4 regions of the Paraburkholderia sp. JPY465 genome follow, and region 4 is predicted to be linked to each of the others. Evidence: predicted binding sites of a transcription regulator. Region 4 holds the regulator's gene; each other region holds the start of a gene.

Region 1 (3,707 bases), on a different contig from region 4:
AAACCTTTCTTCGTTGAGATTTTTCCCGAACGTGTAGATGGATGGACGGCGGAGGCGCGCTTTTCTCGTCAAGGCGACTACGCGAAACCAATCAAAGTGCCGAAGCTCCGCTGCTGGCCGGTCGCTGCCGATGAATCTGTGTGCCATCGTCGCTCCTGTTACCGCGATTGCGGGACCCGTTCAGCGTACCGGAGCGCCGTCTCGCGTGATCTGAACCGCAGTCGCCTCGACGTAGTCGACGTGTACGCTGTCGCCTGCTTCGAGCCCATCGAGCAACCCGTCTGACGACGCCTGCAGCACCACGGTGCGCGTCGGTCCGCGCAACGTCAGCTGACGCTTGCCGCGATCGATCTGTACGACGGTGACCACGGCTTCGACCCGGTGTAGGGCAAGGGACGCGCCGAGCGATGCGCCGGTCGTGAGCCCTTTATCGACGCGCTCGCGGATGCCGCTCGAGTTGGACTTGTCGGCCCGCAGCAATAGTGCGCGGTTGAACGTGACGGCGACGGTGTCGCCCAGCCGCAGTTTTTGTACATCTCCGATACTCGGGTCGACCACCACGTCGACGGGTTCACCGTTGTCTTCGAGGAGTGTCATGCTGTTTCGTGCGGCATCTATCGCGAACACGACTGCGTTCGCATGCGTGACGCTGGTGCCCGAGAAGGGCTTGCCGGGGGTCGCCGGGGTTGCGGCTTCTTCCGCGGTTGCCGCGCGCGGAAGCGCCGCGGCGAATATAAGTCCCGCCGTGGCCGCCAGCAGTCCGCCTTGCCATCTGTGTTTCATCGTGTAACCTCCGCGCCGTGCAACTCAGATGCGTTTGTTCACGCCGCCACGTTCGAAGAACGTGGACGGCGCAATACGTCTGTTCACAAGAGCGAGCAACTGCGGCGCGTATGCGAGTTCGGCCAACCTCGCGCGCATGCGAGGATGAACGCACGCGAGCGACACGACGACGAACGACCCGGGCAGTGCGAGAAATCCTATTAGCAAGATCCGTTTGAGCATGCTGAGCCCCATCTGCGCTTCGCGCACGGTTTCATCGTAGGGCCTCGCGCGCCAGTGCGGTTGATGCATGTCAACGGCAATACGGGTCCGGTGCGAACGCATGCTGCGGGAGGCCCCGCAACGACGGTATTCGCGAATATGACGGACCTCACGCAAACTGCGCGGATTCAGTTCGACATCAGAACCGGGACAGTCATCAATTGCAGCAGGACCCGCGTAACACCGCCCCACACGGCTTCGTGCCAGCGCGCGTGACCGTATCCACCCATCACGATCAGGTCACTGCCCTGAGCCTGCGCGCACGACAGCAACTTGCTTCCCACGCGCTCTCCGGTGGCGCCTTCGAGTTCGAGCACGTCGATGACCGCGTCGTGACGGGCGAGCGTACGCGCCATCTCCGCGCCCGGAATGCGCGCGCCAAGCGGCGCGTCCGCCGGTCCGTGCACCGTCACGAGGATGTTCTGTCGCGCGCGGGAAATGAACGGCAGGGCGTCGTGAATGGCGCGGGTCGCCTCGCGGCTTCCGTCCCAGGCGATCAGGATGCGGTTGCCGACGCTCGGGAATACGCCCGTGTAGGGCACGAAGAGCACGGGTCGCCCTGCTGTCATCATCAGCTGTTCGCCAACGTGATCGTGGATGTATGTTTCGGGGACGTTCGGATTCGACTGGCCGGCGATGATAAGGTCAGCCGGACGCGCGTACCGCACGATGCGACGCATGTCGCTCGCGTCGCGCATCGGAATTGGCCGGCGACATCTGCGTGTCGGCACTCGGCGTCCAAAAGATCACGCAAAGCCGCTCGCTGCTGATCGCTCTGCCGCATCACTTCCGCGTACATGCTGGCCGCGCCCGGTATCGCGGACAATATGTGAGCATCTGGAATGGGGGTGATGTACAGCCCCACCAACTGCGCATCAAACTGCCGGGCGACGCGCAACGCGATCTCGAGGCGCTGCCGCGCGGCCTGACTATCGTCCAGATGGACCAGTAAGTTGCGGTAGTTCATCGCATTGACTCCATCGGGGATGCAAAAGATGTCTCGCGCATGACTGAATCCAGTCCAGGTGGTCGGGACAGCGCAGCGTTGACGCAAGTCAACCGGATTCGGGGCTTGACGGGCTCTGCAGCGCAACGGGATTTGACGAGCTGCAGGAGCGCCGCTATCGGGCGGATCAGCGGCGCGCTATCCACTCTCCGTGCCGTCCTTGACGTAACGCCGCTTGACTGCCGCCCATGCCACGCGATGCGCGATTTCTTCGTGACGCGCATCGGCTGCGTATTCCTCGTATGCGGCGTTGAATGCAGCCCGATAGAGCTCCTGCGCGTGCTGCGGCAGATGATCCCGAACCGATTCGGGCAGATCGGCATTGCTGGAATAGGGCACTTCGTTCTCCGCTCGAAGAATCGGCGTATGCGTCGCGTGCGGGGCGGCAGCTTCGGATGGGGTCAACATGAATGCCTCCCGTAGTCGCAATCGCGGGAGCGCCACCAGGCTGCCGGCATCCGGCAGTGCCGGACAAGCTGGAATCGCGCCCAGTTGCAGATGACCCGCTGGGATGAAAAAGCGTGACGCTCGAATAAAAGGATGAGCGCCTGCGAGGCGCAGGCGTTGACGTGTATCAATGATGGAGCATCGGACGTGCGACCAAGGCGTGAGGCCCGTTGAAACGGCGTCGATTGTGCTGCATCAATTCGAGCGCATCTCGATTGCGGAGGGCGATTCCGGTTGCGAACGAAGCCCTCAACGATCACGCGCGCGACGATAATTGGCCGACCGAGACGTCCTCGGAAGCGGGTCACTCACCTAGGCTTGACATGGATCAATTGACATGTCCCCGCCCGGCAGTCTGATAGACGCGTGGCCCTTTAGCGTGACTGACGCATAGGTCTAGGAGGTACATCGCGGCCGTCGCCTGTAACAGGGGACACTCCGTGCGGTAGAAGAGGACACGCGTGGTCGCCATGACATTTGCTGGCACGGAGCAGTCGGCGCAACTACTATTGCGATTGTGGATTCGCCACGGTCCACGTGACCACGCACGCAATATGAGACTCTCGTAAGAGGTGAATTATGGGATTGCTTGCCAGCCTGTTCGATCCCATGCGAGCACGACCTGCGCATGTCGAAAGCGCGCGCGTGGACGAGATGATCCATCGCGTCGTTGCGATGAACCCGCGCCTGCGGCTGGCGCGACATTACAGGGAACGTCTAGGGAAAGCCGTTTCCGTCTCGCTGACCTATATCGACGATCTGATTGGCTCGCTGCCCGCGCCCCACGAGGCCAATGCCGCCGCCTGGTCAACTGATCCATTGATTCGCGTTTTCTTCGCAACGCCCGATGATCTCGTGAAGGCGTTCAGTCGCTCCGAAGAACTGCGCGCATATTTCAACCACAATTCTTTGCTGACGGAAGCCTACGCAACGCTTGGGATGGCGATGTTCGAACGCCACGTGCTGGGCGTTGCGTCCGAGGGCGGCGAGGTGCGGCATGACGTCCCCCAAACCACGCTTTGCTTCAGTGACCATCGTGTCCGCGTCTGTGGCAAATCAGACGCCGACCTCCGCGAGGAGATTGCGCGCCGCCTGGTGGATCAACTGGCGCTGGAGGGGCTCGCCAGGCTGGCCGCTGATCGTCACGCGCTTGTAGCGAAAGGTAGAGAGCTTATCGAGGCGCGCGTGGCGCTACTGGAACGCCGCGGCG
Region 2 (3,707 bases), 990 kb from region 4:
GGAAACCCGACATTTCTATTTGGGACCTACATCAAAAATATTGATAATTTATCTTATGTAAAGTTGAAGCGGCTAACAAAGTCAAGGCCGGCATTTCTCTAAGGTTCAATGCGGAAAACTGTAACCTGCGTTACATATGGTCACATTGCGCACCTGCCCCCGATATCCATGAATGCCCACCGTGGCATCGCATCGAACTGCTGCGCCGTATTACCTGCGAGGCCAGCGCCGGCGCAGCGCCGTCCGCCGTGGCGGCCAATCCACAGCCGGAAGCTGTAGCTGCGGGCATCACGGTCAATATCGAGCCCGATCCGGCCGCGCCTGACGTGCCGCCCGACGAGATACTCGCATGGGTCGGCGTCCACGCGCCGCACTATCTGTCAAGCCAGCGCAGTTTCGCGCTGTACGTGCGCGGCTGGAACGTTGTCGACAAAGTCCGCGGCGCCAAACTCAACGGGACGTTCGCCGTGGTGCTGGCCCGCTGGCGCGTGCTCGCCGTCGATCTGCCGAAGGCGTGGCGCGGGCTGCCACCACGTGATGATCCGGCCGCGCTCACTGCAGGGCCGTCTGCTCGTACTCGTACTCGTGATCGCGGTCGTGGTCGGCGTCTGGCTGATTACCGCGCTGTTCATCTGGCGCGACGCACGCGGCGAACTCGACGAACTGCTCGACAGTCATCTCGCCCAGGCAGCGGCGCTGCTGGTCATCCAGCAAACTCAATCGATCGACGACGATGACACGATCGATTCGCGTGTGCCCCACCCGTACGCGCCCAAGGTTGCGTTTCAGATCTTTCATGAGGGGCAGGCGGTCCTGCGTTCCGCCAACGCTCCAACAGCCCCCATGATTCCCGCGGATCGACAGATCGACCAGAGTTTCGCAACCGTGCAAATCAACGGTGAAGCGTGGCGGGTGTTTTCCACCAGCGGGCCGCATGAACACACACGCGTGTATGTTGGTGAGCGTGTCGATTCGCGCACTTCGATACTGCTTGCAGTATTGCGCGGCACGTTGTGGCCTATGGCAGTTGCGTTACCGCTTTTCGGCTTGGTCACCGGGTGGGCCGTGCGGCGAGGCGTAGCGCCCCTCAAACGGCTCGGTCGTACGATCGCCCTGCGTGGTCCCGATGACCTTGCGCCTGTGGTGATGACGCAAACGCCCGCCGAAATGTCCCCAGTGCTCGACGCCCTCAACCATCTCTTCATCCGCATTCAGACAGTCTGGGAAGCAGAGCGCCGGTTCACTGCGGATGCGGCTCATGAGTTGCGCACGCCGATCGCGGCGATTCGAACCCAAGCCCAGGTTGCGCTCGCCGAAACAGATGATGCGCTTCGCCAGCATGCATTGCGCGCTACGCTGGAAGGGTGTGACCGTGCAACGCGGCTGGTGGACCAGTTGCTGGTTCTATCACGGCTCGAGTCTGGGGCGACTCTCGAACTGACCGTAGTTGATCTAAGCGCGCTGGTGCAACGCGTGGTCGCGGAACTGGCACCGACGGCGATCACGAAGCGTCAGTCGCTGGAATTCGACGGTGCGAAACTGTGCCGCATCACGGGCGACGAAATGCTGCTCGCGGTTCTGGTGCGCAATCTCGTGGACAATGCCATCCGCTATTGCCCACCCGGCGCATCGGTCCTGATCAAAACCGAAAACGGCAAGGACGGAGCAATCCTGTCAGTCGAGGACAGCGGTCCCGGGCTCGCGGACTCGGACCGCCCGCGACTGGGGGAACGTTTCTTCCGTGTGCCAGGCACGGCGGAAAGCGGCAGTGGACTCGGCTGGTCGATCGTGCAACGGATCGTCGACCTTCACGCGGCGTCGGTCGACGTGCGGCGCTCCAGTGCCCTCGGGGGGCTCAGGTGGCACCCGGCCGGGAACTGATCGACATCCTCGCGATGCCAGCACTGGCTCGAACCTGTCCCGGGGCGATCCGGACCCGATCAATGACCCGGGCCGAAGAGTTGACCTTGGTCAACCGCCATTGCATGTTCGACGGTAGGATGCCCATGAATGCACACTAAATTCGTGTGTACGGAGCAAATCATGAATTCCCCTCGTTCAGGCGACGCCATGTCGACGCTGCCGTGCAGGGTCCTGATCGCAGTCGATTCGTCGATGGCCTCGCGACAGGCACTCACCTACGCCCGAAACATTCTTCCCTTCGGTGCCGAGGTACGGCTCGTGAGCGTAGCCGAGAATCCGCATACGCTCTTTCCAACGGGCCGGCATGTTGCCCGCGCACTTGACGTGGTTCGCGAAGAATTGCTGCACGATGCGGCCGAAGCGCTCGACCGCGCGGGGGAATTGATGTCCGAGTGCGATGTGCGTATCGAAGCCGAAGTGATCGATCTCTCGAAGCGCGGCGGCGACGTCGCGGATGCCCTGCTCGAGGCAGCCGACTCGTGGCGAGCCGACCTGATGGTTGTCGGTGCCCGTCAACACCAGGGTTTGCAGCGTTGGGTCGAGGGTACCGTGTCGGAACCGCTCACGAGACGTCTGCGATGCCCGATACTCGTTGTTCCTGAAAACCACAGCATGACGGGTGGCCACTTGCCGCAGCGCATCCTGTTTGCGGTCGACGGAAGCCCTCAGTCGATGTCGGCATTGCGGCATGGCGTACGGTTCGCCACGCCCGACACGCACCTGCGAGCGGTCTATGTGATCGATCGCGCCGTGCGGGTCTCCGATTTCTTCCCCATCGATGCGCTCCAGGACGCGTTCGTCGAAGAAGGCAATCAGGCGCTAGCCGCCGCCGAACCGGTTCTTGCCGACGTGTCGACGCAGACCACTACCGCGCTCGTCAGGACAGGCCCGGCCAGCGACGACGTTGCGCACGCTATCGTGCGCGAAGCGAGCGGCTGGGACGCGCAACTGATCGTGATGGGCACTCATGGCCGGAGGGGCATGGCACGCTGGATACTGGGCAGCGTTGCTGGGCGCGTCGCTCAGATCACGCAAACGCCGCTCCTGCTCGTTCAAGCGACCGGGGCTTGACGGATTCAGGCTGCAGCTTCGGCCTTATGCCCCGTCTCCAAGGGCGTGGAACAGTTCGTCTTCCTGCGCGCAATGCAGACGTACGATCGCATCGAGCCCGTACAGCAGGCGCTGGAATTCGCACAGGCTGGCAGCATCGGGCCCCTCGGGTCGTATGTCCTCCGTCATTTGTCCGAGCAACCGGGCAATCCGGAATATTTCGCGGTGCGTAGCGCTCATCGCCGCCATCGGGTCTTCCCCGCCAACCAGACGTGCGAGACCCGGATACACCTCCAGATCGTCGCGCTGTTCATGCGGCACGAGATGACGCTTCAGCAGATCGTTCATGCCGGCGAGCGCGCCCACCACTGACGTTCGCGGCAAACGGGGCAGCTTGTCTGCCAGTTCCCGGATTTGCTCCATAACCGGACCGAGCTCGACATGCTCACTTTTGAGGCGCTCCGCATCGCTACGGGACAGGGAGCCGGCAGTCGCCGTCGAACGTATCCGCAACGCGCGCAGCGCGTTCGCGATGACAGCCACATCGATGACCTCCTGGATCACCGCGCCCAGCAACGGAGGCAGAAACCCGAAGGCGGCGGCGACCATTGCGGCAAACGAGAGCGCCATCCCGGCAATCACGCTCTCCAAGGCGATTCGCCTTGTCTGGCGTGCTACCCGTAATCCCTCGACAAGCCGATCCAGCCGGTCAACCAGAAGCACCACGTCGGCAG
Region 3 (3,707 bases), 950 kb from region 4:
GGCCGCCGAACCAATGCATTTATGGATCTCGCTGAGTTTGCTGTTCATCGGGTTTCCAGTCTTTGTCGCGTCTGAACCCGGCCAACCGCAGCTCGTGTGCAGCGAACTCGACATCGACGATCGCGTCGCGTCCCGTGACGATCGCTTCCCGGGTGTCTCCAAACATAGCGGCTCGTCGCGTATGAAGACTGATCCTGATCAAACATCCCATTGACGGCGATCAAGCGGTGCCACTGCCACGCGTCTACGCTTGCGATGAATACCGCCCCGGCCACATCCACACTACCCGGCGAGGACGACTGAGACCCGCCCTGATCGTTTCGTTTCTGTTCGCGCTGCTCTGCATGTCAGGATGCGGGGGCGACATGGTGCCGGCTGCTGATCGCGAAGTCGCTGTGGCCTTTGCCGACGTGCTGGATCTCTACAACGAACGACTCGAACTGACGTAGCAAGCGGTCTTGCTCGAGCGCAAGCACCCGCTTTCACGGCTCCGGACGGAACGCCTGTGCATCGTCATCCGCGCACCGACTTCGACGCGTTGCGCGGCTCGCTGCGCGTCGAGTCGCAACGTTTTCGACCGCGAGCCTGAACACCCCGCTACACCAGCCACTCCATCTCGCGGCGTGCCGCCATTCTCGACCTGATCTTCTGCGCGAACGTGTCGCGCTTGACGCCGTCTTTGCGTCGATACAGGTCACTGCCGGTAAACACGCAGGTCGCAAGCGGCACCTTGCCCGCCGCCTCAGACATCTGCTTCAGCGCCTCTTTGCCGCCGAACGCGCCCTCGCAGCAAAACAGCGCGAGCCGGCGAACCTGCGGGCCGTGCAATTCCAACCACGCCCGAGCTGGCGCGCATGCGCCGCGTGCCCAGACCGGCGCGCCAACGACGACGAGGTCATACGCTGCGACGTCGAGCAACGCCGGCATGACCTCGGCGTGTCGATGACACAGCGCATCCATCAACGATCTGACGAAACCGCGTGCACCGTTACGCGGCTCGGGACCGCCGGGTTCGCGGATCGGTTCGATGTCGGCGTCCAGCCCGGACGCGAGCAGCTCGGCATCACGCCGCGTTGTGCCGGTTCGCGAGTAATAGACGATGAGAATCCTGCAACGCTCGGACATATGCTTTCTCCGACAGCGGACATGGGGCACCTCATCCGCCAATTGAGCGTCATGCGCTGCGAACGTGCCGGCTCGCGATGCGATGCCGCTTCGATCAAGATCCGACTTGCGGGCGGTGGTGTCAGAGTAATTGAGCTCGGCCGGCAGCGATTGACCCACGTCAACTGGCATGCGGCATCCGCGTGCTTGATCTGCGTCAACAGTCGCGCCGGGCTGGACCATAGACTAAATGTCACCACGGGTTGCGCCCGTTTCCACGCGGTCTGTCAGGGAGCCTTGACGATGAGCTACAAAAGCATTCTCGTTCACATCGATACGAGCGTTCGCGCGCATCCGCGTCTCGAGATCGCATTGCAGCTTGCACACCGGTTTCACGCGCGGCTGACCGGTCTGTTTTCGACCTATGTGCCACCGCGCCACGCGTTCTTCGTCATGGCCGGCACTGCCGAGTACTACGCGGAGCACGAGCGCCAGCGCCACGAAAGGGCTGGCTCGCTCGAGCGGCTCTTTCATGCCGAACTCGCGCGTGCAAAGGTCGAAGGTCAGTGGATCACCGCAGACGGCTATGCGAACGACGATGTGCCGCCGTACGCCCGTCTCGCCGATCTGATCGTGCTCGGACAGACTGATCCGGTCGACCCCGAGGCGTTCGTCGCCGAACAGTTCGTCGAGCACGTCGTGCTGTCGACGGGACGGCCGGTATTGCTGGTGCCGTCGAGCGGGCGCGTCACGCCGCCGGGCCGGCACGTGCTGATCGCGTGGGACGGCAGCCGTGAAGCCACCCGCGCGATCCACGACGCGCTGCCGTTCCTCGCGCATGCCGCGAAGGTGTCGCTGCTGACGGTCCATTCGCCCAGCGATCAACCGCCGCGCGATCGGATTCCCGGCGCGGACATCGCGCTGACCATCGCGCGTCACGGCGTGAAGATCGACGTGCGAGAGCTGACCATCGAAAACGACACGCCGGTCGGCGATGCTTTGCTGTCGCAGGCGTCGGAGCTCGGCTGCGACCTGATCGTGATGGGCGCGTACGCACACTCCCGCCTGCATGAAGTCGTACTGGGAGGCGCAACGCGCACGATGCTCGAGTCGATGACCGTGCCAGTGCTGTTGTCGCACTGAAGATCGCGCTTAAGGAGACCATTATGTTTCACCGCCTACTGGTCGCGCTCGACGGCAGCGATACCGCCTCTCGAGCCTTCGATGCCGCATTGACCCTCGCCGCCGAGTCCGGTGCCGAATTGATGCCGCTGTATGTGATCGATCTGCCCATCATGGCGTACGACACGCCAGGTTTCGATCCGTCCGTGATCGAGGACGCCTTCATCGAAGAAGGCCAGCGGATCGCGACCGACGCGAAGAGCCGGCTGGCATCGCACGGCGTCAAGGGCACGCCACGCACCGTGGAAGCTTCGATCCCCGGCGAAGACGTCGCGAAGCGCATCATCGCGGCGGCGCTCGAATGGAACGCCGATGCCATCGTGATGGGTACGCACGGCCGCCGCGGCTTTCGGCGCGTCATGCTCGGCAGCGTCGCCGAGCGCGTGCTGCGCAGCGCCCGCTGCCCGGTCCTGTTGATTCCGGCCCGTGCGGTCGTTGAACCCGACGATCAGTCCGTCACCGCGTCCGCCGAAAAGGAGCTGACATGAGCTACAAGACCCTGCTCGTTCATATCGACGACAGCCGTCGCTGCGACGCGCGCGTCGCGCTCGCGCTCGATCTTGCGCAGCGTTGGGACGCACACCTGATCGGTTTGTATGTCGTGTGCGAGGACTTCGCGAAACCGCTGTTCGGCACCGACGACGGTTTCGTCGCCCAGCTCGCCGCACTGTCGGCCGATCGCCGTGAGACGGCTCAGCAGGCATTTCTAGCCGCGGCCGAGCGCGCCGGCCGCACAGCGGAATGGCGCACGCCGGAGGGCTCGCCGGTCGATGTGACCACACTTCATGCGCGGCACGCCGATCTGATCGTGCTCGGCCAACCCGACCCGCACGATCCCGCGACTTACGTCGATCGGCATTTCGCCGGCGAGGTCGTGCTGGGCGCGGGGCGACCCGCGCTCGTGATCCCGCACGCGGGTGCGGTCCCGACGCTTGGCGAGAACGTGTTGATCGCGTGGGACGGCAGCCGCGAAGCCTCACGAGCGATCGCCGACGCGATGCCGCTGCTTCAACGCGCGCGCTTTGTCGCCGTCGACGTCGTCGGGCCCACGCATGACCGTGAAACGGGACCCGGCGCGATCGACGTCGCAGCATGGCTCGAAGCGCAGGGCGTGCGCGCGTCGTTCTCGACGACGCCGCGCCTTCGCGTCGCGGGCACTGGCGCGACGCTGCTTAACCGGGTCTCGGACCTGCACGCCGATCTGCTGGTGATGGGCGCGTATGGCCATTCGCGTGCGCGTGAACGTGTGTGGGGCGGCGTCACGCGGACGATGCTCGAATCGATGACGGTGCCGGTGTTGATGGCGCATTGAGTGGCGCCCGAGCTAAATGAGCGCTGCGAGACGGCGCAGGTGTGGAGGATGAAGGGCAACCGGGCCAATGCGCGCGCCGTCCCCGCGAACCGCTTACTACGGACTATTC
Region 4 (3,707 bases):
GCCGATGTGCGTTGCCGGCCCGCGATGATCGAGTCTGAGAGCCTGTCCGACGACGTCGCCACGATCGTGTTGCGCCACGGCGAGCAGGTCCACGCCGATCTGCTCGTGCTCGGCACGCATGGGCGGCGCGGCGTGCGGCGCCTCGTGATCGGCAGCGTGGCGGAGCGGGTGCTGCGTTTCTCGACCTGTCCGGTGTTGCTGATGCGCGAGCAGATCGGCGAGGAAGCGCCCGAGGAGTAATCCCCGGTAGCGGCGCGCGGCGGCGTGTGAGCACTACACGAGCGCGTCGGCTGGCAGCTGGATCGAGATCCTGAAACCATGGCCGGGCGAGCTGGTGAACGACACGTTGCCGCGCAACTGCCGCACCCGTTCGCGAATGCCAAGCAGCCCGAATGAAGTTGTTCCCTGCGACTGATCCAGCGCGACACCCACGCCGTCATCGTCGATATCGAGCGATACGGTCGGGCCCGCGCAGATCATGTCGATGCGTACGCGCCTCGCCTTGGCGTGCCGCGCGACGTTCGTCAACGCCTCCTGAACGATGCGAAACAGCGCCGTCGCCGCGAATTCGCCGCATACCGGCTCGGCCGGTTCGAGATGCACGCTCGAGCGAACGTTGTAGCGTTTCGTGAAGTCTTCGGCCAACCAGTCGAGCGCGGCGGCGAGTCCGAGGTCGTCGAGCAGCGGAGGGCGCAGATCGGCGGCGATGCGCCGCAGCGAAGCGGCCATCCAGTCGATCTGCTTTTGCAGCTCATGCGTTTGCGCCGCAAGCGGCTCGGTGTCGGCTTGCTGATTCAGCTTCGCTTCGAGCAGCGCGACGCTCATTTTCAGCGCCGTCAGCCGTTGGCCGAGATCGTCGTGCAGTTCGCGTGCAATACGTTTCTGCTCGTTTTCACGGGCGATCTGCGTGTGAGTGGATACCTGACTCGCGCGTTCGAGTTCCGCGAGACGCATGCGCTCGGTCAGATCGCGGGTGACCTTGGCGAAGCCGAGCAGCGCGCCCGACGCATCGTGCACGGCGGAAACGACCACGTTGGCCCAGAAACGCGAACCGTCGCGACGCACACGCCACCCTTCGTCCTCGGCGCGGCCGACGGCTGCGGCGGTTTCCAGTTCGCGAGCGGGCTTGCCGGCCGCGATGTCTTCCGGGGTATAGAACTTCGAGAAATGCTGGCCGATGATTTCTTCGGGCGTGTAGCCCTTGATGCGCTGTGCGCCGGGATTCCAGCTGGTTACGCGGCCGGCGGGGTCGAGCATGAAGATCGCGTAGTCCTGTACCGCTTCGACCAACATGAAATAGCGATCCTCGACGGACACGTCCGACCCGGACGCAACACTGGTGAAGCAGGAAGACTCGCCGCTCGATAGACCCATCGCTCCTCCGGGCGGCCACGCAAGGTCGCGTACCGCAACGCACTGAGTTATATCAGTTCAGGAGCGCCGGTTCCACCCGGCATGTCCCGCGAACGAACGTGAGGCGAGCGCCGCGCCGACGCTCAAACCCGAGCCAGTCGTTCCGGGTCTTCGATGCGGATCGTTTTGCCGTTCGCCTTGACGAGGCGTTCGCGCTGGAACTTCGAGAACATCCGGCTCACCGTTTCGAGCTTCATGCCCAGAAAGCAGCCGATTTCCTCGCGCGTCATGCGCAGATGAAACTCCGCGGCCGAAAAGCCGCGCGCCTTGAAGCGCTTCGACAGATTCAGCAGGAACGTCGCGACGCGCTGCTCGGCGGTCATCGTGCCCAGCAGCATCATCTGGCTCGATTCGCGCACGATCTCGCCGCTCATCATCTGATAGATGTGATGCTGCATCGGTTTGATCTCGCGACAGATCGCCTCTAGCTGCGCGAACGGAATGATGCACACGACGCTATCTTCGAGCGCGATCGCATCGCAGTTCTGCTTGCCCTCGCCGATGCCGTCGAGGCCAAGCGAGTCGCCCGCAATCTGGAAGCCGGTCACGTGCTCGCGGCCGTCGCGATGCATGACCACGGTTTTGAATGAGCCGGCGCGTATCGCGTAGATGCTTTGAAACTCGTCGCCCGCGCGATACAGCGCGTCGCCGCGTTTGATCGAGCGCGTCGAGCAGATCAACACGTCGAGCCGGCTCAGTTCGTCCGGCGTCAGCTCGGGCGGCATGCAGATCGCGCGCATCGCGCAGGTGGAGCAGCGCGTGACGGCGTGGCGTGCCGCCGCGGTGCTGGGCGCGACGTGGATCGGTACGACGTGCGAGGTGCGAGGCGCGTCGTGGCGGGGTTCACGGACTGCGGCAACTTGCATGATCGGCTCCTGGCGGTCAGACCCGATGCGCACGGCGCGCATAGGCAATCGCTTCGATGGCGCGGCAGGCGAGCTCGAACTCCGAGGTCTTGTCGAAGAAGAAGTCGGCGCCCGCCGCTTCGCACGCGCGGCGAAACGCCGTCGCGTCATGATTGGTCAGCACGATGCTGACGATGGACGGCCGCGCCCGCGACAGCGCAGCGAGCAGCAGCAGGTCGGTCTTGCCCGAGAAACACGGGTCCAGCACCGCGACATCGGCGCGACTCGCGACGATGTCGTCGAACGCGTGCTCGACGCCCGCGGACTCGCCGGCGATTTCGATGCCGGGAATCAGCGCGATCAGGCAAGCAAGCCGGCGCCGGACCTCGGTCGCATCGTCGACGAGAAAAACTCTCGATAAGGTGGCTGACGGGGGGCTGTCCATACCGACCAGTATTGGCGACCTAACCTTGGAAATATATCGGCGGCGCTTTAAGCGGTGCTAGGAGTTCAGGCAGTGGTTGTAGGAATATTCCTAGTGGCTTGCTGGCGATGTCGTCCAGCGGCGGCGACGCCGACCGGCGGCCCGTTGACCTGCGTCAAGCCGCGTGGCGGCGCGCGCTTCACACTGTCGGTGCAAACGCGCGACGGCGCCACTTCGGGTCATGCCAGCGCTTTCAGAGGGAGTCCGACATGTATGCACGAATTCTGGTTGCACTCGACGACAGTCCCAGCGCGCAGCGCGCCTTCGCCGAGGCGCTGAAGCTCGCGAAGCTGACGGGCGCCACGCTCGAAGCCTGCTGCGTGGTGGGGCACGGCAAGTGGTCGAACAATGCCGACGTGGCTTTCGAGCCGGAGCCGGCGAGCGCGGCGCAAGATTTCGCCAGCCGCGCGCTCGATGGGCCGCGCGAGCTGTTGCGCGAGGCGCAGGTGCCGGGCGGCGTGCGGGTGATCGACGCTTACGCCGAAAACGTGTCGGCGGTACTCGCGCGCGTCGCCGACGAAATCCAGGCCGATCTGATCGTGATGGGCACGCATGGCCGCCATGGCGTGCAGCGCTTTCTGCTCGGCAGCGTCGCGGAGTCGCTGGTACGGGCGACCGACATACCGGTGCTGATCGTGCGGCATGACGAACAAGGCCACCCGCGGCCCTGAAGCGCCGCGCCGCGCAGCAGCCGGTTTCTAGCGGCTCAGGTGGATTCGCTCAGGTGAGTCCGCTGTCGGCGCTCGCCGGGGCTGGCTAAGCGCGCGCCGCGCTGCTCGCCTGGGCGGGAATCATCAGCACCGGGCAACAGGCGCGGCGCAGCACGCGCTCGGCGACGCTGCCGAGCATCAGCCGTTGAAACCCGCGACGGCCATGCGTGCCCATCACGATCGCGTCGGCGTGCCATTCGCGCGCCGTTTCGACGATGCGATGGGCGATGTCTTCTCCGGTGATCGCCACTTCGA

Evidence for each region. Region 4 encodes FNR, which switches genes on or off when oxygen is low (the NO sensors DNR and NnrR bind a similar motif). Its sites were predicted from a motif close to TTGATNNNNATCAA; they were not measured.
Region 1: the regulator FNR is predicted to act here: its motif matches at 2,090-2,103, upstream of QFZ94_RS10360 (universal stress protein).
Region 2: the regulator FNR is predicted to act here: its motif matches at 1,962-1,975, upstream of QFZ94_RS33655 (universal stress protein).
Region 3: the regulator FNR is predicted to act here: its motif matches at 1,312-1,325, upstream of QFZ94_RS33840 (universal stress protein).

What each region holds. Positions count from the first base shown of each region.
Region 1 is NZ_JBNDMT010000002.1:1,808,394-1,812,100, forward strand. Features, by position in the region: gene QFZ94_RS10345 (hypothetical protein) at 181-783, opposite strand; gene QFZ94_RS10350 (hypothetical protein) at 808-1,074, opposite strand; gene QFZ94_RS10355 (universal stress protein) at 1,173-1,724, opposite strand; gene QFZ94_RS10360 (universal stress protein) at 1,616-2,011, opposite strand; gene QFZ94_RS10365 (ChaB family protein) at 2,189-2,458, opposite strand; gene QFZ94_RS10370 (hypothetical protein) at 3,077-3,707, shown strand, end outside.
Region 2 is NZ_JBNDMT010000006.1:83,820-87,526, forward strand. Features, by position in the region: gene QFZ94_RS33650 (ATP-binding protein) at 538-1,881, shown strand; gene QFZ94_RS33655 (universal stress protein) at 2,044-2,994, shown strand; gene QFZ94_RS33660 (heavy metal translocating P-type ATPase) at 3,019-3,707, opposite strand, start outside.
Region 3 is NZ_JBNDMT010000006.1:119,505-123,211, forward strand. Features, by position in the region: gene QFZ94_RS33830 (hypothetical protein) at 1-19, opposite strand, end outside; gene QFZ94_RS33835 (flavodoxin family protein) at 598-1,125, opposite strand; gene QFZ94_RS33840 (universal stress protein) at 1,408-2,247, shown strand; gene QFZ94_RS33845 (universal stress protein) at 2,271-2,774, shown strand; gene QFZ94_RS33850 (universal stress protein) at 2,771-3,598, shown strand.
Region 4 is NZ_JBNDMT010000006.1:1,069,641-1,073,347, forward strand. Features, by position in the region: gene QFZ94_RS38260 (universal stress protein) at 1-240, shown strand, start outside; gene QFZ94_RS38265 (PAS domain-containing sensor histidine kinase) at 274-1,374, opposite strand; gene fnr (fumarate/nitrate reduction transcriptional regulator Fnr) at 1,497-2,279, opposite strand; gene QFZ94_RS38275 (response regulator) at 2,296-2,703, opposite strand; gene QFZ94_RS38280 (universal stress protein) at 2,952-3,413, shown strand; gene QFZ94_RS38285 (universal stress protein) at 3,499-3,707, opposite strand, start outside.